Regions from separate parts of the Paenibacillus sp. A14 genome, predicted to be linked through region 2. Evidence: predicted binding sites of a transcription regulator. Region 2 holds the regulator's gene; the other holds the start of a gene.
The links. The regulator Rex, encoded in region 2, represses fermentation and respiration genes when NADH is low (regulators of the CRP and FNR family bind a similar motif). The targets are predictions, from matches to a motif close to TTGTGAAATATTTCACAA.
Positions count from the first base shown of each region.

Region 1: V4U88_RS01390 (polymer-forming cytoskeletal protein) is a predicted target of Rex. The motif match lies at 6,701-6,718, and genes of this name have one in related genera.

Region 1 covers NZ_JBAGJD010000001.1:277,222-287,082, forward strand. The annotation lists gene V4U88_RS01350 (sucrose-specific PTS transporter subunit IIBC) at 1-1,161, shown strand, start outside; gene V4U88_RS01355 (DMP19 family protein) at 1,320-1,769, opposite strand; gene V4U88_RS01360 (thioredoxin family protein) at 2,039-2,353, opposite strand; gene V4U88_RS01365 (putative quinol monooxygenase) at 2,464-2,766, shown strand; gene V4U88_RS01370 (MFS transporter) at 3,009-4,235, opposite strand; gene V4U88_RS01375 (hypothetical protein) at 4,349-4,525, opposite strand; gene splB (spore photoproduct lyase) at 4,626-5,654, opposite strand; gene V4U88_RS01385 (transcriptional regulator SplA domain-containing protein) at 5,651-5,920, opposite strand; gene V4U88_RS01390 (polymer-forming cytoskeletal protein) at 6,082-6,639, opposite strand; gene V4U88_RS01395 (response regulator transcription factor) at 6,771-7,394, opposite strand; gene V4U88_RS01400 (ATP-binding protein) at 7,378-9,696, opposite strand; gene V4U88_RS01405 (CPBP family intramembrane glutamic endopeptidase) at 9,741-9,861, opposite strand, start outside.
Region 2 covers NZ_JBAGJD010000001.1:403,412-413,272, reverse strand. The annotation lists gene panD (aspartate 1-decarboxylase) at 1-195, shown strand, start outside; gene V4U88_RS01970 (tetratricopeptide repeat protein) at 305-937, shown strand; gene dinG (ATP-dependent DNA helicase DinG) at 1,118-3,976, shown strand; gene V4U88_RS01960 (redox-sensing transcriptional repressor Rex) at 4,012-4,674, shown strand; gene V4U88_RS01955 (amidohydrolase) at 4,652-5,950, shown strand; gene V4U88_RS01950 (cell wall elongation regulator TseB-like domain-containing protein) at 6,002-6,487, shown strand; gene V4U88_RS01945 (hypothetical protein) at 6,679-7,212, shown strand; gene V4U88_RS01940 (AAA family ATPase) at 7,205-8,707, shown strand; gene V4U88_RS01935 (3-hydroxyacyl-CoA dehydrogenase family protein) at 8,845-9,717, shown strand; gene V4U88_RS01930 (acetate/propionate family kinase) at 9,714-9,861, shown strand, end outside.

The sequences.
Region 1 (9,861 bases), 130 kb from region 2:
CCTTTTATTACTTTGCTGATCATGATTACCCTCGGGTTATTTGCGATCGGCCCGGTTTTCCACTCTTTGGAAGAGTGGGTGCTTCACGGAACGGTCGCTGTATTGGAGCTGCCTTTCGGCATCGCCGGTCTGGTTATCGGCTTTTTCCATCAAATTATTGTGGTTTCAGGCGTTCATCATATCTTTAACTTCCTGGAAATTCAGCTGCTTGAACAAAAGGGCAACAATCCGTTTAACGCGATTATCACCACCGCCATGGCGGCACAAGCCGCAGCATGTCTCGCGGTAGGAATGAAGACGAAGAACATGAAGCTGAGAGCGCTGGCTCTCCCTTCCTCCCTGTCGGCATTTCTTGGGATCACGGAGCCGGCCATTTTCGGGGTCAACTTAAGATACGTGAAACCCTTTGTTATGGGATTGATCGGCGGGGCGGTCGGCGGTTTCCTCGCTTCCCTTTTCCAAATGGCCGGTACGGGCATGTCGATTACGGTCATCCCGGGCACTCTGCTGTATCTGAACAGTCAACTGCCTTTGTACATTTTGACGAATGTGGTTGCTATGGTCATCGCTTTCACGTTGACCTGGTTCTTCGGTTACAAGAACGAAGCGGTTTCCGCGGAAGCCGAAGGATCAGTCAAGACCGATGCGCCAGCGCAAGTAGTTCAAGCGGTGAGCCCTCCGGCTCAAGGTAAAGTTGAGAAGCTGGAGATCCCTTCCCCGATTACCGGAGAAGCGGTGCCTCTTTCCGAGGTGCCGGACCCCGCTTTTGCGGAAAAGCACATGGGTGAAGGTATAGCGATCCAACCGGCGGAAGGTAAAGCGTTCGCCCCGTTCGACGGAACTGTGGCCCATGTCATGGACAAGAGTAAACACGCTGTCATCCTCGAGCATGAGAGCGGAGTGCAGCTGTTGATTCATATCGGCATCAATACGGTCGGACTCAAAGGGAACGGATTTACCACACATGTCAACACCGGAGACAAAGTTGCAAAAGGTCAACTCCTTATTGAGTTTGACATGGATCTGATCCGGCAGGCGGGACTTCCCCTGGTTACTCCCGTGCTGATTCCTTCCGGCCTGGATGCCGTTAAGCAGGTCGTTCCTTCTTTTGAAGGTGAGGTTAAGGCTAACGATGAAACGGTAATTACCGTCCAATTGTAAAAAAACAGGCAACCTGAAGAACGGTCGTTCTTCAAGGTTGCCTGTTTTTTTCGCTTCACCTGCTTGGCTGCATACGGCACATAACGCGGCTGTACAGGAGCCAATTACCGGGAACAATTCCCGTTTGCTTATTAACCGGCCGGTCTGTCACAGCGGAGTTACGGGGCGGGAATCCCCAATTTCACCGCATAGTACCGATAGGCGGTTTCCGCAATCCGGTCCGGATCCTCCCAAAATCGCTGGTCCAGTTCATCGAGCCGCGCCTCCTCCTCCGTGGTCAAAAACTTCGGAATGTCCCATAACTGCTTAAGACGGTCGTCTTGTTCCAATCGCTCGATGCAGGCGTAGCCCGAAGTGACAAGCTCCAGCGCCCGCACCGCTCCAATCGCTTGAAGGGCCCTGACCGCATAGAGATACGCCTCTTCGCCCCAGTTGCAAAAAAACTGGATAAATCCGCCGTTATACATATCGGCTTCCAGGAGCCATAACGCGGCGATTTCTTGTTCGTCCGAAGTCAAAACCTGCCACCGCAAGGATGACGCGTTCTTTTTATCCACAAAGGCCCCGGCAAAATCGTACCAAGCGTCATTTAAATTCGTCTCGCTCATTTCTGCTTGCCTTCTCTCTTCATTTGGATGAGTTGCACCTATCTCCGTTGATAGATTAATCTTAAACTATCCCTTGTTAACCCGGTAGACGACTTTAGGAGGAATAGCGAATGGATTGGAAGTCGATCTTTGGTAACAGGCATCATTACGTCTGGGATATGCGCGCGGACCCTCATGATCAGGAGTAACCCATCCTGAAAAAAACCGCAGACCCTTTCCATTTGAAAGGCCTGCGGTGCTGGTGTTTAACATGAAAATGCCTATTTCTCTTACAAACCCGCCAAATACTCTCTGACCTGGCCGGGCGTCTTGGCAAATTTACTGTGCAGATGAGCGACTTTCTCCCCGTTTTTGAATACGAGCAAGCTCGGGATGCCGCGTACCTCATTGGCCTCCGCGATCGGCTGGAATTGCTCCGCATCCATCGCATAAAAATCTTTGTCCGCATGCTCGGCCACGATATCACCGATAAAACGGTCCAGGTTTTTGCAGTCCGGGCACCAGTTCGTCTCGAATTTGATCACGGTATATTTGTCGCTCTGAATCGCCTGTTGATATTGTTCTTCCGATTGAATTTTTTCCAAGTTGGCCCTCTCCCTTATTTTAAATCTATATATTTATATAATAAATATTCAAACCATTGAAATGCAAGCGTCTTGTAAGATATGATACCCGTAAAAGAGGAGGTGTTAACATGAGCAAATTCGGAATGACCGCCAAACTTGTCGCACATACGGGTCAGCGGGATACTTTGCTGGATATTATGCTGGAAGCGGCTCAAGCGATGGAAGCGGCGGATGGTTGCGAACTGTACGCGATCAATGTGGACGAGGCGGATCCCGACTCGATCTGGATTATGGAAATTTGGCGGGATGCGGATGCCCACGCGGCTTCACTTAAGTTGGAGTCCACGAGGGCCGTAATCTCCAAAGGGAGGCCCTTTATTGCAAATATGGCAGGCACCCAATTAAAGGTCGTTGGCGGGTTTGGTGTCTAAAGCCCGTAATCCGGCTGGCGGCTCCCATGTCCCACCCGTAGGCAACCGAAAAGGATGCGAGGATGCAGTGATTTTTGGAAATTTCGGAGTTTGAAGCATCTTTCGCCTTACATAAATGCAGATTTGCCTCAATTTTATTAATAGAGCGCCTATGCAAAAAAAAACTGCAGATTTGCAGGTTTTTTCGCATCCGCCTTTGGGCTGCCGTTGTCGACCAGGTTCTCCCAACGTCAACGCTTTGGTCACTCGACTGCCCCCCGCTTCTCCGGCCTGCCCGCCTCGAGCAGCACCCGATTCCGCCCCAGAAGCACGGCGAGAAGCATAAGCATGACGCCAGTGCCCGCAAGGAGCCATTCGATTCGGACGGCATCCGCCAGCGGGCCGAAAATCAGCATGCCGATCGGCATCATCGACGTGGAAATCATGCCGAGGACCCCGAATACCCTTCCCATGAGGTTTTCGTCGACTTTTTCTTGAAGCAGCACCGTTGAAGGCGTATTGAACATCGGCATAGCGATGCCGAAGACAGCCATGAACAGCAGGTATGTCCAGAATACCGGAACAACTCCGAGCGCCAACGTACAGCCCCCCATCACCACGCCGGCAAGCATGACCGTCCGGATTTTATTTTTGAAGCCGCCCCAGACCGCGATCAGCCCCCCGCCCGCCATCATCCCGATGGAGAAGGCAATTTCGATGGCGGTTAACCGCCAGACATCGTCGCCGAAGCTGCGCGTAACTTGCAGCGGCGTCAAAAATGCGGCCGGCGCCATCAGCACGAACAGGACCGCGAAAAACAGAAAAAAGATTTTTAGGAAGCGATGGTTTTTTATGTAGAGCAGCCCCTCTTTCAAGTCGCTGAAATAGCCTGTCGTTTGCTTTTCGGCAGCCTTCTTGTGAGCAGGGATATTAAAGAACAAAAGCAGCGTGAGAATGGCGATGGCCGCGGTGATAACATCGATAAAGAAAATGCTTACGATCGACGCTTTCGTCAGCAAGGCCGCGCTGACCATCGGGGAGACAAACATGATCACCGCTTGCAGCGTGCCGTTCGTTCCGTTAACCTTCGTCAGCTTGTCTTGCGGCACGATTTGCGGCAGAATAGCGCCGACTGCCGGTGTCTGGATTCCTGTCCCTAAAGCGCGGATCGCCGATATCACGAACAGAAGCCAGGCCGCCTCGTAACCGAGCAAAAAGACAACGGCAAGAATCAGCGTCGCGGTGGCGATCATGCCGTCCGACAAAATAATCAGCCATTTTCGGTTAAAACGGTCCGCCCATACCCCCGCAAAAGGAGACAGGATAAAGGTCGGAATAAAGCCGCACAAAATGAACAGCGTCATCATAACCCCGGATTGGGTAGTCAGCGTAATGTGCCACATGATGGCATATTGGACCAAGGACGAGCCAAACAGCGAAATGGTCTGGCTGCTCAAAAACAGCACAATATCTTTTTTCCAGTTACTCACGTCTTTCTCCTTTTTATATGGAAAATTGGTTTTTATCGCCAATATTGTAACATGACTGAAGGCGGATTCAAACTGCCCAACGAAAGAAAAAACCGGGGAATCCTCCCCGGCTTTTAGCGGACAAATCCTTTTTGCTTCAGCGCTTCATATGCGGCGTTTTGCTGATCATCTTTGATCTGAAATTCCAGCGTCCCGTCGACTACCTTCGCGCAGCGCCCTCCGAACGGTTTAAGGGCCTCCTTGATCGCGCTAAGCTCAGGGCTGGCTTGTAAAGGGTATTGGACTTTCATCGGCTTACCCACCTCCTAAGGTAGGATTACAATAAAAGCCCCGCTTGTACAGTAACAAAAATCACACCAACGCACCCTTCCGCCTATTCCCCTTTCCGCCTTAAGTAAAATACTCCAGCTTCGCCTGCGGGAAAAACGTCTCCATATATGAAAAAAGGCGGGATTTGATATCCTCCTCTTCTTCCTTTTGATAGATGTATTTGCCGATCCCGTATTTGCCCCATTTGTACCTCCGCTTCTCTTCGTCCAGCTCGAGCTTGGTCATGGGGTAATTTTTCTCGATGATCCGCTTGGCCGGCTTGGTGAACCGGTGCTGAATAAATTCAAAGGTGATATCGTCTCTCGCATCGGCGGGCAATTCGGCGTCAAGTCGTTCGAACATGTGGCGATACCCATCCTCCCATCCCTCATGAAGATAGATCGGAGCGACGATAAAACCGAGCGGATAGCCGGCCCGCGCCACCTTTCCGGCGGCTTCAATTCTCTTGTCCAAAGGCGATGTCCCCGGTTCAAAGTTTTTGATCACATAGTCCGCGTTTATGCTAAAGCGAAAACGGGTTTTGCCGTTATGCCGGGCATCCAGCAGATGATCAACATGATGGAATTTCGTTACGAACCGAAGTTTCCCGTACTCCGACAATGCGAAATGTTCAATCGCCCGTTTTAAGGTGTGCGTCAGATGATCGATCCCCACAATATCCGAAGTGCAGGAGGCTTCGAACCGGGTCATTTCCGGCGCTCTCTCCGCCATATACCGATCCGCCGCTTCCAAAATTTCCTCCACGTTGACATATGTCCGGATATAGGGCTTGGTCCCCATGGTCGTCTGCAGGTAGCAGTAATGGCAATGGCCCATACATCCCGTCGCAAACGGAATCGCATATTCGGCGGAAGGCTTGGACGTGTCGAATTTCAGCGTTTTGCGGATGCCTACGACAAGTGTCGACTTGGCTACACGGTATTTTTGCAGATCGCTGTCGCCCGGCAAATTCCGGATTTGGTTGTGCGAGGTCGTATAGCGAATATCCAGCTTCATCTTTTCAAACTTTTGCATAAGCTCTCTGCCCAGCGGATAATCCAGAGCATCCGGCTCGAAATAAACAAGCCGCGGGGTAAACGGAGGATTCATTCCCAAATCCCCTCGGCGGCCGGCCCGTAAACATCGTTGTAGGCTTGTTCCGCCTCCTGTGCCGTGGAATAGACGGCCATCTCATCCGTCAGCGGATAGTAGGTCTCATACAGGAAAACCGCTAATTCTCCCGGCTTCTCCGGATGATTCACAACCGCGGCTTCCTGGATGTTAGCTACATCCTGGGTATGCGGGTTCCGGTAAAACACATAGATGATGTCTCCCGCTCTATAAGTTTGAGCCCCATTCTCTTGTTCATCGTACATTTCCATTCTCCTACCCTTCCTTTCCTCAAAAAATCACTTCAAGTAACTTATGTATTTCCCTTCGGGCAAGAAAATATTTACGGCATCCCAAACCGTAAAACTAAATTTCAAACACAAAAAAGGGAGCCGACTTGGCTCCCCCTTGTTATGCAGAAAACGGATTATTTCACTTCAGCAGTGCCCGTTACTTTACCATCGATTTTGGCGGACGCTTTGACATCCTCGTTGGCATAATAAATATTTCCGTCTACCGTTGCCGACTCATGCAGATTAAATCCGTTCGCTTCGACGTAGACGTCACCCTTAACCGTGCCGCCTTGAATTCTCAAGTTTTCGCTTTGCACCGTAAGCTTAGGCACCGTCAGGGTGAAAGAAGCGGTAATCTTATGGTTCTCGTCTTGCGTGTAAAGGGCGATTTTACGGTAAATATCGCCGTCCGGTTTGTTCTTGTCGTGGAATTCCCCAGCCACCACAACGTCCTTGTCAACCGTCAAATCACCCAAAGTGGCGATGATCCAGGTTCCTTTCTCACTAACCGCATTGATGAACGCATCCGCATCATTTACGATGGAAGCGGTCGTTACCGCATCCGGTTGTTCGGCGGTAGCGGTTTGCCCGGCAGCCTTATCCGGTTCAGCCGCTTTCTCCTCTTTGGCGCCGCATCCGGACAACAATGCGATGGCGACACCCGCAACCAATAAGCCTTTAAAGATTTTCACAGTGGTTTCCCCCTACTCTTTTTGATTACAAGTTGATTATAATTAAAAGCAGCAGCAAGTAATGTGACAATTTTCACAAGCATGTGATATTATTCACTTTTGCACTCCATTTTAGGTTTCGCCCGTCTCGTCTATAGCTGCACCGGTCCGAGAATTCCCAGTTCATATCCCTTGGCCACAGCGCCGATTCGCGTCTTGACCTCCAGCTTTTGGATAATCGAACTGATATGGTATTCCACCGTCCGCTGGCTGACCACCAGTTCCCGGGCGATATCCTTGTTGGTGAGCTCTCTGGCCACGAGGACCAGAACCCGTTGTTCCATAGGAGTCAACGGGTCTACCGGGAGTTTGGCGAACAGCTTCTCGGGCATCAGCACATGGCCTGTCATGCTCTGCCGAATTGCATTGATAATTTGCGGATACGTCGCCTGTTTGGATAAATAGGCGTTGACGCCAAGCTCGTAGGCCTTTCTGTAAAACTCGTCATACACATATCCGGACAACATAATCAGCTTCAATGAAGCTCCGTACTTCCCCTTCAAGATGGACGCAAGCTCAAACCCGTCCAGTTTCGGCATGGAAACATCCATAACCAACACATCCGGTTCATACCGGTCGATCTGATCCAATAACACCAGGGGATCCGAAAACGCCGCCTGAACCGAGAAAGTCGGCTCTTCTTCAAGCCGGTTCTTTAACCCCTCCATTACGAGCGGATGATCATCCAGCAGAATAATGTTAACCAAGTTTTCCATAATCGCCCTCCTTTCGTTCGTACGCCGCAAGCTTCAGCGTTACTCTCGTCCCTTTTCCGGGGGACGCCTGAAGCTCCATTTCTCCACCCAGATATTCAACCTGCGCGCTGACGGAAATAAGCCCGATATGCTTCCCCTCCAGAAAGCGGCTGTCGCGGTACAGTGAGACCGGATCGAATCCTCTCCCGTTATCGCTGACCACACAAGTGATTCCTTCCTCCGGATGACTCCGCACCCGTAACTCAAGATGCGTGGCTTCCGCATGTTTTAATGCGTTATTGGTCAGCTCGCGGATCATGCGGAATAAATTACTTCGAAGTAGCCGATCCGGCGGCTCCGCCAGCCCCCAATCGTAGCTCAGCACCGCGTCTATTCCCCTCTCTTCGGCAGATCTTACCAGCCACTTCAACGCCTCCTCCAAACCGGCCTTCTCCGCAATAGCCGGATGCAGATCATCGCAGAGCAGCCGGATGTCCCGCTGCGAATCATAAACGCACTTCAGCCAGATCTCCACCCGCCGGCGGTCCACCTTCCCCCGATCGGCGAGCTCCTCCAAATCCCGGGACAGGAAAATCAGGTTTTGCAGCAAATGGTCATGAAGAAAATACGTGGTCCGAATCCGTTCCGCGTGTTGGGCCTCCATCAGCATACGCTGCTCCAAACGCATATCGCTGACCCGTCTTTCAAACACCGCGTTCTGCTCCTTTGTCCGTTGATACTCCTGCTGCAATCCCGCCAGGCGGCGGGCGTTGATCAGGAGACGGATGGCCTCGTTTCGCATGCTGATGATCAGCTCCTTCTCATCCGCCGCCATAAGCGAAGAATTTCGCTTGGGACCGACGCAAAGAAAACCTTCGAACTCGCTCTCCCCCTCCATAATCAAAGGTTCAATATGGATAAAGTCAAACCTGGACTGCAAGTATCCGTGATTCAACCACTCCCCCTCCTCCGGGGGTAAAGAGGCGTAAGCCCCGGTACCGTGCACGATCAGCCGGCTTCCGTCCCGCCAAACCAGGCAAATCCCCGTTACGTCCATCACACGTTCCATGACTTCCCCGATCATATTGAGAATATCCCGGATATTTCGGGCTTCCGCCGTTTGAATCGACAGCTTCAGCGTTTGCCTGTCCAGCCACTCCTTGCGTTTTCCGGCGCTTCTCTCCGACCAGCGGAGGCTTTTCCGGTAAGCGAGGGTCACGCCCAGAAACGCCAGAAACAGCAGCGCCGGCCAAAACGGCTGCGGCAATCGCGGCCCCAGCAAGAATAAAATAAACACCGCGCCGAAATACAGGCTGTGAATCATGACGCGCGGGAGATATAACTTCATATCAACCAGGCTGCGCTTATTGAGGACGTACAACATCGTCGCCGATAGCGGCACGAGTCCAGTCAGCGCATATTCCGGCGGCACCATCGCGTCGCCCCGGATCAAATCCGGCAGGATATAAAGAAACACGTACGGTAGCAGGCTGAAATACATGCCGGTCACAAGCACCAGCGCCTGATTTTTTTCAATCCGGTCGACTTGTTTCCAATACAGGCCCACCGCCAAGACAACCAGCAGGAGTGCGACCATAAAAACCACATGCGCCGCTTCGCGGATCCAGCCGGGGATCTGCTCTCCGGCAACCGCATAAACAACATACCCGGAGAACAGGACGCAGAAAAGGCAAAAAGCGCGCAGCAGGTTGCGAAGCCGGCCCGATACCGACCGGATCACGAAGGAAACGCAAAAAGAAAGCAGCATATAAGGCAGCCAAATCGCGCTTAAAGACAAAATAAAATCCGACAGCCGCATCTCTGTGGAGTACAACGTCAGGATGACCAGCGCCATTACGAAATTAATCGCCGCAAATTGCCTGACCAGCCGGGAATTGGGGTTTTTCCGGTAAGCCGACAGGCCGATGGCCAGAAGGACGAGTTCCGCCAACACGGAAAACAGATTTTTTAGAGCATCGCGAATATCGGTCGAAACCTTCTTGTCGGAGACAGTTCCGTCCATACCCGCAAAACTGATTCCGGATACCTTGACCAGAGATACGGGGCTTGCGCTCGCTCCTAACCGTTCATCCGCCGCTTCCCCGTCTATGGTCAGCACACGGTCTCCCGGTCCCATCCCCCACACGGCCGCTTTTCCGTAGGGATTCACCTCCGCCACGATCCATTGCGGGCCGCTCCGCTCCAACAATGCCCCGATGTAGGGGTAGCGGATGGATTCAGCATGTATGTACACGGCCAGACACAGAAAAGCCAAAACGGCCAACGTCATTCGAATATGATATTTGGAACCGAACAACGGCATAAATTCCCGTCTCCTTCAAACTAACGAATCGAATCGTCAGAGGGTCACACACCTACCAGGTACAACGTAACGAACCCCCACAGCGTATTGATATAAACGTGAAACAGAATGGCGCCATATATATTTTTGCGCAAACGAACCAGTATTTCGCAAGGAATGATTACG
Region 2 (9,861 bases):
CGCGGCAGCGGGGTCATCTGCCTGAACGGCGCTGCGGCCCGGCTGGTTCAACCCGGTGATCAGGTGATCATCATTTCTTATGCGATGCTGTCCGCCGAGGAAGTGCGGAGCCATAAGCCAACCGTCGTGTTTGTCGACTCGGGCAACCGGCCCGTCGAGAAAGCGACTCAGGAACTGCATGCCACGGTGCGATAAGGCTCTTCAAGCCGCAAGCAATTAATCCCTTCGGGAATGAAATGTCCGCCTTCAACAAAAAATGAACGTAAGGCTCGCACTGACTTCATTTTGTTAGGGGTGAATGGTGATGATGTTTCAGCACATGTTTGCGGAAATGAATGAGATGTTGGATGAGGTTATTCAGTTCTATCCAATAGCCCATGGCACCCAGAAACAGGATTTGGCAAAGAAATGGCATTTGCTTCAGCAGATGAGCGATGGAATTATCGAAGAGTGGCTGAGCTTTGAAGAGAAGATGGGCTTGTTGCGCCAGAGTTCTGCAGGCCCCCAAGGCGATTTTGCCGCTAAGCTGCCCGAAATGGATTGCGATGCGTTTGTCAAAGGACAGGGGTATTACAAACTGATGATGTTTCCGCAGGCGCTTACCCACTTTAAACAGGCATTGGAACAGTTTCCGGAAAGCCCCTCGGCGCGAACGTATTTGGCAATGTGCCATCTGCATATGGAGGAAACCGATGAGGCGATTCCGCACTTTTGGCGGGTGCTGGAAGGGACGGAGAATAAACGGCTAAGGTCGATTATTTACAACGCCCTGGGCTGCATCGAGGCGCAAAGAGGCGGCCGCGCCAAGGCCAAGGAGTATTTTACCCTGGCGCACTATCATGATCCTTCGTTGGCCGAGCCGCTTTCGAACTTGGAAGCCTGCATGCGAAGCACCGGAAAGCTGAAGTACGGGAATGAACTGACCTCCCTCCTTTAAAATGAACTTATCTTGATTTAGCGTAATTTGATGTACTCGGAAGAAACGGTGTGTCCCGGGATCGCGGGAGACATCGTTTTTTTCTGGAAGGAGGCCTCCCGTCCGCTTCACGCAATTTTCAAATCGGATCACTTCTGTTATGCTGTAAAAGAGACTGGAACGAAAGGGACTTAGGAATCAATGAAATATGCCGTACTCGATTTTGAAACGACAGGAAACCAGTCCTCTGATGAAATTATTCAAGTAGGGCTTGCCATTATAGATGAAGAACAGAATATTTCCCAAGTGTATCGTTCCTTTGTCAAACCGGGAATCCCGATTCCGCCGTTTATTACGAACCTGACGGGAATTACGGAAGAGGATGTCAAGGATGCGCCGGAACTGGATGAAGTGATGGTGGACCTGGTTCCGCTCTTGAACGATGCCGTACTCGTCGGCCATAACGTAGCCTTTGATTTCAATTATTTGCAGAGCGCGCTCGATAAGACAGGGTATTTGCCCTTTACCGGGCGGATTCTCGATACGATGGATTTCTTGAAAATCTTCTTTCCTTCGCTGACAACCTATCAACTGGGGATGGTCGCTGTCGAGTTCGGCGTAGAGCATGAGCGCCCCCATCAGGCCGACAGCGACGCTTTGGCCACAGCACTGATCTTCCTGAAGTGTCTGGAGGAGCTGGAAGGGCTGCCGCTTCTGGTGGTTCAGCGTTTGGCCGACCTGTTCGCCGGCGAGGATAGCGACCTCGGCTGGTTCTTCGACGCCATGCTTCAGGAGAGAGAGCGGGAAGGAGAGCCGAGCCCGGACGGTTTTGTGTATTACCGCCAGTTTGCGCTCCAGGTTGAGGACTGGATGGATATCGAGCCGGCCAGGAATGGCCTTTCCGACAATCCGCTCAAGGACGTCTCGTTCGAGCAGTTTATGGATCAGGTGCGGGAGCGTCTCAAGACGATATTGCCGGAATACGAGGAGCGCGAAGCGCAGAATATGATGCTGTCCGAAGTCGGCAAAGCGTTTGCCGAGGACAAGCACTTGTTGATCGAAGCGGGGACCGGAACGGGAAAATCGCTCGGATATCTTTTGCCGGCCATCTATCATAGTGTCAAACAGGACGATAAGGTGATGGTCAGCACGCATACGATCAATTTGCAGGAGCAGCTTAGGGAAAGGGATGTCCCCTTGCTTACTGATGCGGTTCCGTTTCCGTTTCGGGCCGCCGTATTCAAAGGGCGGCAGCACTATTTGTGTTTGCGCAAATTTGAACATAAAATTAATAGAAGAGACTTTGCCTCACCTAAGGAAGAGGTAATCACCGCCGCCCAGATGATTGTGTGGCTGGCGCACACGGAAACGGGCGACGACGAGGAATTGAACCTCGGAAACCGCGGCGGGGACTTCTGGGAGACGGTGGCGAGCGAGTCCGATTCCTGCCTCGGCCGCTCTTGTCCTTGGTTCCGCAAGTGCTACTACCACAGAGCGAAGCATGAAGCCGGCGTAGCGGACGTGGTCATCACCAATCATTCCAAGCTGTTTACCGATATTCAGGCCGGACACCAGCTGCTGCCCGGGTACGAGCGCCTGGTGATCGATGAGGCCCATCATTTGGAGGAAGTCGCCGGGAAACACCTAGGGCTCCAAATGAAATATTTCACCGTTGTCCATACGCTCACCCGGCTGTTCAAGGACAGCAAGACAGGCCAATTTCCGAATCTGCGCGTGATGCTGGATCAGTCGGGGAGCGAAAAATCGGCCGAGTGGTGCTCCGTCATCGACGGGCTGTATCCGACACTGGTCGATGTGAAGGAAATCTGGGATCGGCTGGCGGACCAGATGTTCGGCTTAATGCCGGAACGCAGCGACGCGGCGCCCGGGGATCCGGGGCAATTTGTGCTGCGCCTGCTGCCCCAGAAGAAACCGAAGCAGTGGGAGGCCCTGTCTGCGCTGGAGAACCAGATCTATACCGCTCTGGGCGACGTGATCCGCAAAGGGGAAAGGCTGATCGGCGAGTTAAAAGACGATGAGCACGACTACGGCTATGACAGCCTGATCACCGATATCGGCGGGCTGCTGAAAGATCTCGCCACCGAGCGGGAAGCGCTTCGCTTTTTTATCAAGCTTGAAGACTTAAGCACGGTCTACTGGATCGAGAGCAATGGCAATTACCGCAGCAAATCGCTGCAAATCTTTGCGGTGCCGATCGATGTGAGCACCCAATTGAAGGAATTTTTCTTCAACAAGAAGAAAAGTGTAGTGATGACTTCGGCGACCCTCTCGGTCGACAAGTCCTTCCAGTACATGATCGATCAATTGGGGCTGACCGAAGCGGCGGAGCAGGAGCGGCTCAACACCTCTATGCTTCCGTCCCCGTTTAATTACCGGGAACAGGCCTTACTTGTCATTCCGCGGGATTTCCCGAGCGTGAAAGGCAGTGTCGGAGACGACCATTTTGTCTCTACGCTCGTTCGGTCCTTGGCCGATACGGCGATCGCCACCCACGGGAGAATGCTGGTCCTGTTCACGTCATACCGGATGCTGCGGCAGGTGTATGATCCGCTGAAGGAGCTGCTTGCCGGACAGGGGATCACCGTAATCGGGCAGGGGATGGACAGCGGAAGCCGAACGAAGCTGACCCGCCGGTTTCAAGGACAGCAAGCCTCAGTTCTGCTTGGCACGAGCAGTTTCTGGGAAGGCGTTGACATTCCCGGCGAGGCCTTGACGAGCCTGGCAATCGTTCGCCTGCCGTTCCAGCCTCCGAACCATCCGCTGGTGGAGGCGAAAAGCGAGAGGCTGCAGCAAGAGAAGAAGAACCCGTTCATGAAACTGTCCGTTCCCCAAGCCGTTATCCGCTTTAAACAGGGTTTCGGCAGACTGGTCCGGTCCTCGCAGGACCGCGGGATCGTGGTGGTTTATGATACTCGGATCTTGGAATCCTATTACGGTAAATACTTCTTGTATTCTTTGCCCGGACCGAAAATGGAGCATATGCCGTTGGAGCAGATGGTGCCTCGAATTTCGGAATGGTTAAACGCCGGGGAATCGTAAGTGTTCCTCAAATCGTGTAAGTAGGGGGAAATTTGATGAAATCGGAAAAAATTTCGGATGCAGTGGTTCGCCGCCTGCCGGTGTACCTGCGCTTTCTCAATGAACTCAGCCGCCGGGAGGTGCCTACGGTCTCTTCGCAGGAACTTGGGCAGAAGCTGGATTTGAATCCGGCGCAAATCCGTAAAGACCTGGCTTACTTCGGAGATTTCGGGCGCAAGGGAATCGGCTACGACGTAACGTATCTGATCGAGAAAATTCGCCAAATTCTGAACCTGGATCAGCAAATTAATGTAGCTTTGATCGGGGCCGGTAATCTTGGCCACGCGTTGTCCAATTATAACGCGTATGTGAAAGATAATATGAAAATTGTAGCGGTCTTTGACGCATCCCCCCACAAAATCGGGACGCAGATCAACCATATTACGATTCAGCCGATCGAGGAGCTGGTGGATACGGTGCGGAGCAGCAACATCCGCATCGGGATCATCACCGTACCCGATGTGGAAGCGCAGCGGGTTGCCGATCAATTGGTGGCTGCGGGAATCGGAGCGATTTTGAATTTTGCGCCAACCATCCTTAAGGTGCCTTCGGAAGTGCGCGTGCATGCGGCGGATTTCACAACCGATTTGATGAGTTTGGCTTATTATCTGGATGGCGGAAAGGAACATACGGAACATGACGCGAAAATGGCTGATTAAAGACGGTACCTTCGCGGTGCCGGATCAGAAAACCCCGATCATCCGGGGCTATATGCTGGTCGAAGGAGACCGGATCACATACGTCGGAACGGAGCGCCCGCAAGGCGTGGAAGGGGCCGAAACGTTTGACGGCAAGGGGCTGTTGTTTCTCCCCGGGTTGATCAATACGCATGGTCATGCGGCGATGTCGCTCTTGCGCGGCTATGGAGACGACATGGTGCTTCAGGAGTGGCTGCAGGAGAAAATGTGGCCGATGGAAGCGAAGTTTACCGGCGAGGATGTATATTGGGGAACGGCCTTGTCCGTGCTGGAGATGCTAAAGGGCGGAACGACCACCTTTTTGGATATGTACGACCATATGGAACAGGTAGCTTCCGTCGTGGATCAATCGGGAATCCGCGCCGTATTGACTCGCGGCGTAATCGGGCTCTGTCCTCCTGAGGTGCAGCAAAGCAAGCTGAACGAAGCGGTGAGCTTTGCGCGCGATTGGCACGGCAAGGCGGACGGACGAATCACCACCATGATTTCGCCGCACTCTCCATATACTTGCCCTCCGGATTACATTGAGAAAATTGTACAGGCGGCACATGAGCTGGATTTGCCGATGCACACGCACATGTCGGAGACGAGAGCCGAGGTGGAGCAAAATGTAGCCGATTACGGCGTCCGCCCGGTTCAGCACCTGCTGAATCTCGGGATGTTCAATCGGCCGACGCTGCTGGCCCACGCCGTCCATCTGACGGACGAGGAGATCGGCGTTTTGGCGGAGCACCGGGTAACGGTATCCCACAACCCGGGGAGCAACCTGAAGCTGGCCAGCGGCGTAGCCCGCGTGCCCGAGTTGCTCAGGGCGGGCGTTACCGTATCGCTGGGAACGGATGGACCCGCCAGCAACAATAACCTCGACATGTTTGAGGAGATTCGCCTGGCGGCGCTGATTCATAAAGGCGTGTCGGGAGACCCGACGGCGGTCCCGGCGGGAGAGGCGCTTCGCATGGGTACGGAATACGGGGCGAAGGCGCTGTTCCTTGAGGATACGGGCCGGCTCGCCGCCGGTATGAAGGCGGATTTTATCGCCCTGAATACGGAACAGGCGCATTTTCTGCCCCGCACGGACTATATTTCCCATATCGTATATTCGGCGGGACCGAAAGATGTGGAGCATGTTTGGGTAAACGGCAAGCAAGTGGTTAAGCATGGCGCTTGCCTGACGCTTGATGAGGAAAAAGTACGTTTTGAAGCCCAAGCTGCGTTCGAGCGCCTTCTCGGCCGATAAGACGATCTACTGTATGTTGAAACTACGCCGATCGGGGAAAGGAAGAGAAGGTTGAGGAACAGAACCAAGTGGATCCTGCTCTCCCTTCTGATGTTGGGGCTCGTCCTCATCGGGCTTCACCGCTTCTATCTTTTTGTACAGCAGGATCTACGGCAGGGGGAGAAGCAAGCGATTCAGCGGGCGATGCGAGAAACCGGACTGACCGAGGCCGATGAGGTCTGGAAATCCGTCTGGGACCAAGTGTGCTGGGTCGTTCAGGGGAAGGATGAAAGCGGCCGGGAAGTCATGGTCTGGCTGCCGGAAAAGGGGAATCCGGAAGTAAAGCCCCTTTCCGAAGGCGTATCGGAGAGTCAAATTCGCAAGATCATTAAAGACAAATTTCCGGGGATAACCCCTGTCCGGTTGATGCCGGGGATATACAACAACCAGTATGTCTGGCAGCTCTTTTACAAAGAGAAAGCCCATCATTTTTACCGGTTTTTCCGATTCAGCGATGGAGAGCCGTTGGAGGAAGTATTTACTTTACCCAACCGGTAAGATCAACTTCAGAACAAAAAGCAGCCCATTGGGCTGCTTTTTTCGTAAAAATTTAAAATAATTTCACAACTTGATTCGAAATCGTATATACGATGTGATATACTCATCTTTGTAAGTTTAATTTGCGTATTTGTCTACCATTTTCTGATATACTTATCATTATATTTTTCTACAGCAAGGAGGACCTCAACGTGAAATTGCGTGTTGGACCGATTGTGGCAAGTGTGGCCGTATCCGCACTGTTGTTGTTCGGAGGATGGTTTGCGTATAGACAATGGGCGGTTGAGAGCCCGTTTGAGCATAAAATCAATTCTATGGAAGGCGTAAAAAGTGTACAAACAGATATTACCCCAAAACAGGTGGAGTTGAAACTTGATTTGGAGCCCGGAACGAATTTGGGCAGCCTCGTTGAGCAAATTGAGCGGGAAGGCGGCAAATGGATCGGCAGCCGCGAAGTAAAAGTGGTCGTGGAAGACAAAGCCTCAGAGAAGCTGAACGAATTGTGGGACAAGGCCTTGTTCCCGATCGCTCAAGCTATGGAAAAGAAAGAGTACACCGATATCACGACTACGTTGGATGAACTGCAAAAGCAGACCGAAGGCGTTTCGGCCAAAGCGGAAATGGACGATAAGAACGTGTATATTACGTTAACCGATGAGAAGGCGAGCAAGTTTGTTATTTTACCTCGCGTACCGCAAAGTATGGGGGTGTGGCCTAATGCGTAAGTGGATGATTGAAGTTGCGGCCGGATTTGTCCCGGTTTTCCTCATCTTTCTCGCTTTTATCGGCTATAATGTGATTCCGCTGCTCGTCGGTCTCGTCATGGTGGGCGCACTGCTTACGGCCGTTAAAATGCGCGGCGGGATCGTCGCGACGGCTTCCCAGGAGCGCAAGCGGAAGAAAGTGGCGTCGCCCGGGCTTACGTTTGAAGAGATCGGCGGTCAAGACAGCGCCAAACAGGAACTCCGGGAAGCCCTCGACTTTATGGTGCGTCATGAAGAGATCAAAAAGTTCGGGATTCGCCCGCTGAAAGGGATTTTGCTGACCGGGCCTCCGGGAACAGGCAAAACGCTGATGGCGAAAGCGGCCGCCCAGTACACGAACGCCGTGTTTGTCGCGGCATCGGGCAGCGAATTTGTGGAGATGTACGTAGGCGTCGGGGCCAGCCGGATTCGCGATTTGTTCAAGGACGCCCGCACACGCGCGGCGAAGGAGAACAAAGAGAATGCTGTCATTTTTATCGATGAGATCGATGTGATCGGCGGCAAACGGGAAGGCGGCCAACAGCGCGAGTATGACCAGACGCTGAACCAGCTGCTGACTGAAATGGACGGCATCTATACGTCCGATACGCCGAGGGTCTTGCTGATCGCGGCCACGAACCGCAAAGAGATGCTGGACAGCGCACTGCTGCGCCCGGGCCGTTTTGACCGGCATATCCAGGTTGATCTGCCGGACAAGAAGGGCCGCCGTCATATTTTGGAGATTCATGCGAAGAATAAGCCGCTGGATGCGGAAGTGAATTTGGACAAGGTGGCCGAGGAATCCTACGGCTTCTCCGGCGCCCAACTGGAGAGCGTGATGAACGAAGCGGCGATTTACGCGATGCGCGATCAATTGGAGGAAATTAAACAAAGTCATCTATCGATGGCGATCGACAAGGTCATGATGGGCGAAAAAACAGACCGTCAATCGACTGAAGAAGAGAAGCGGCGCGTGGCCGTGCATGAGCTTGGCCATGCGGTTGCCGCCGAGGTCGTCGCTCCGGGGAGCGTCAACCAGGTTGCGCTTAGCCCGCGCGGCAGAGCGCTGGGATATGTGCGCCATAATCCGCGGGAGGAAAAATACCTGTACACCAAGCATTATATTGAAGGGCAGATTATCATCGCCCTGGCGGGAGCTGCCGCGGAGGAGATTTACTACGGAGGGCGCAGCACCGGTTCCAGCAACGACTTCGAACAGGCGTTGAACCTGGTGCAGACGATGATGACTTCGGGCTTGACCTCGCTGGGCATCGTGAATATGGACATGGTAACCAAAGAGGTGTTGATGCAAGAAAACTCCAAGATTCTGGACGAGCTTGCGGCCCGGTCCAAACAGATTTTGATCGACCATTCGGCCGTATTCGACCGTTCTCTGGAAATTTTGCTTAAAGAAGAGCGCCTTTCCGGCGATCAATTCCGTTGTCAATTTCGTGACAGCTTGACTTTACCGGCATGATTTATCATGCCGGTTATTTTTTTTTACTTTTTGCTCGTGCTAAGATATTATTATATGTTGGGTATAAAATGATGTATTATTCGACATCAGGGGTACAATATTATGGAGAGACCATGAAAGGATGGAGCGAGAGGACCATGAACTTCAAAAGAATAGGTGTCATTGGTGGCGGCACGATGGGCCAAGGCATCAGCGAAATGCTGGCGGCCAAAGGACTCGACGTGCTACTCGTGGAAGAGACGACGGAGAAATTAAACCATGCGTACAGCATGATCGAAACAAGCTTGGACAAACAGCTCGAGAAATGGGCGATTACCAAGGCGGAGAAGAAGCTGATCTTATCCAAAATTCATAAAGTGACGCATTTTGCCGAACTCGGTACCTGCGATATGGTGATCGAGACCATTTCGGAGGATTTGAATGCCAAGCGCGAGGTCTTCAAACAGCTCGACCAAGTATGTCCGAGCAATATTATTCTGGCCAGCAACACATCGACGCTCAGCTTGACGGAGATCGCGGGGTCGACGATGTATCCGGAGCGCGTGATCGGCATGCACTTTATTTATCCAGTAGCCAAAATCAATCTCGTGGAAATTATCCGCGGCTTGAAAACTTCGGACTCCACGTTTGAAGAAACGAAGCGGTTTGTGGAGGAAGTTGTCGATAAGCGCGGAATTATGGTATACGAATCCCCGGGCTTCGTCACTTCCCGGATCATCTGTCTGATGATCAACGAGGCGCTCCATGTGCTTGGCGAAGGCGTGGCCACCGCCGAGGATATCGATGACTCGATGCGTATCGGATACCAGTTCCAATACGGTCCGCTTGAAATGGCCGACCGCTTCGGGCTCGATTCCGTGCTTGCCGCTTTGGAGCGGATGTTCCGCGAATTCGGAGAGCTGAAATACCGCCCTTCCTTTGTACTGAAAAAAATGGTTCGCGCGGGCTCACTCGGTGTGAAGACGGGCGAAGGCTTTTTCAAATACGACAAGGATGGTGACCGGATATGAAAATTCTAGTTATTAACGCGGGAAGCTCCTCGTTGAAATACCAACTGTACGATATGACGGACGAATCCGTCATGGCCAAGGGGCTTGTGGAACGGATCGGAATGGATTCCTCCATTCTGACGCATAAACCGACGGGTAAGGAAG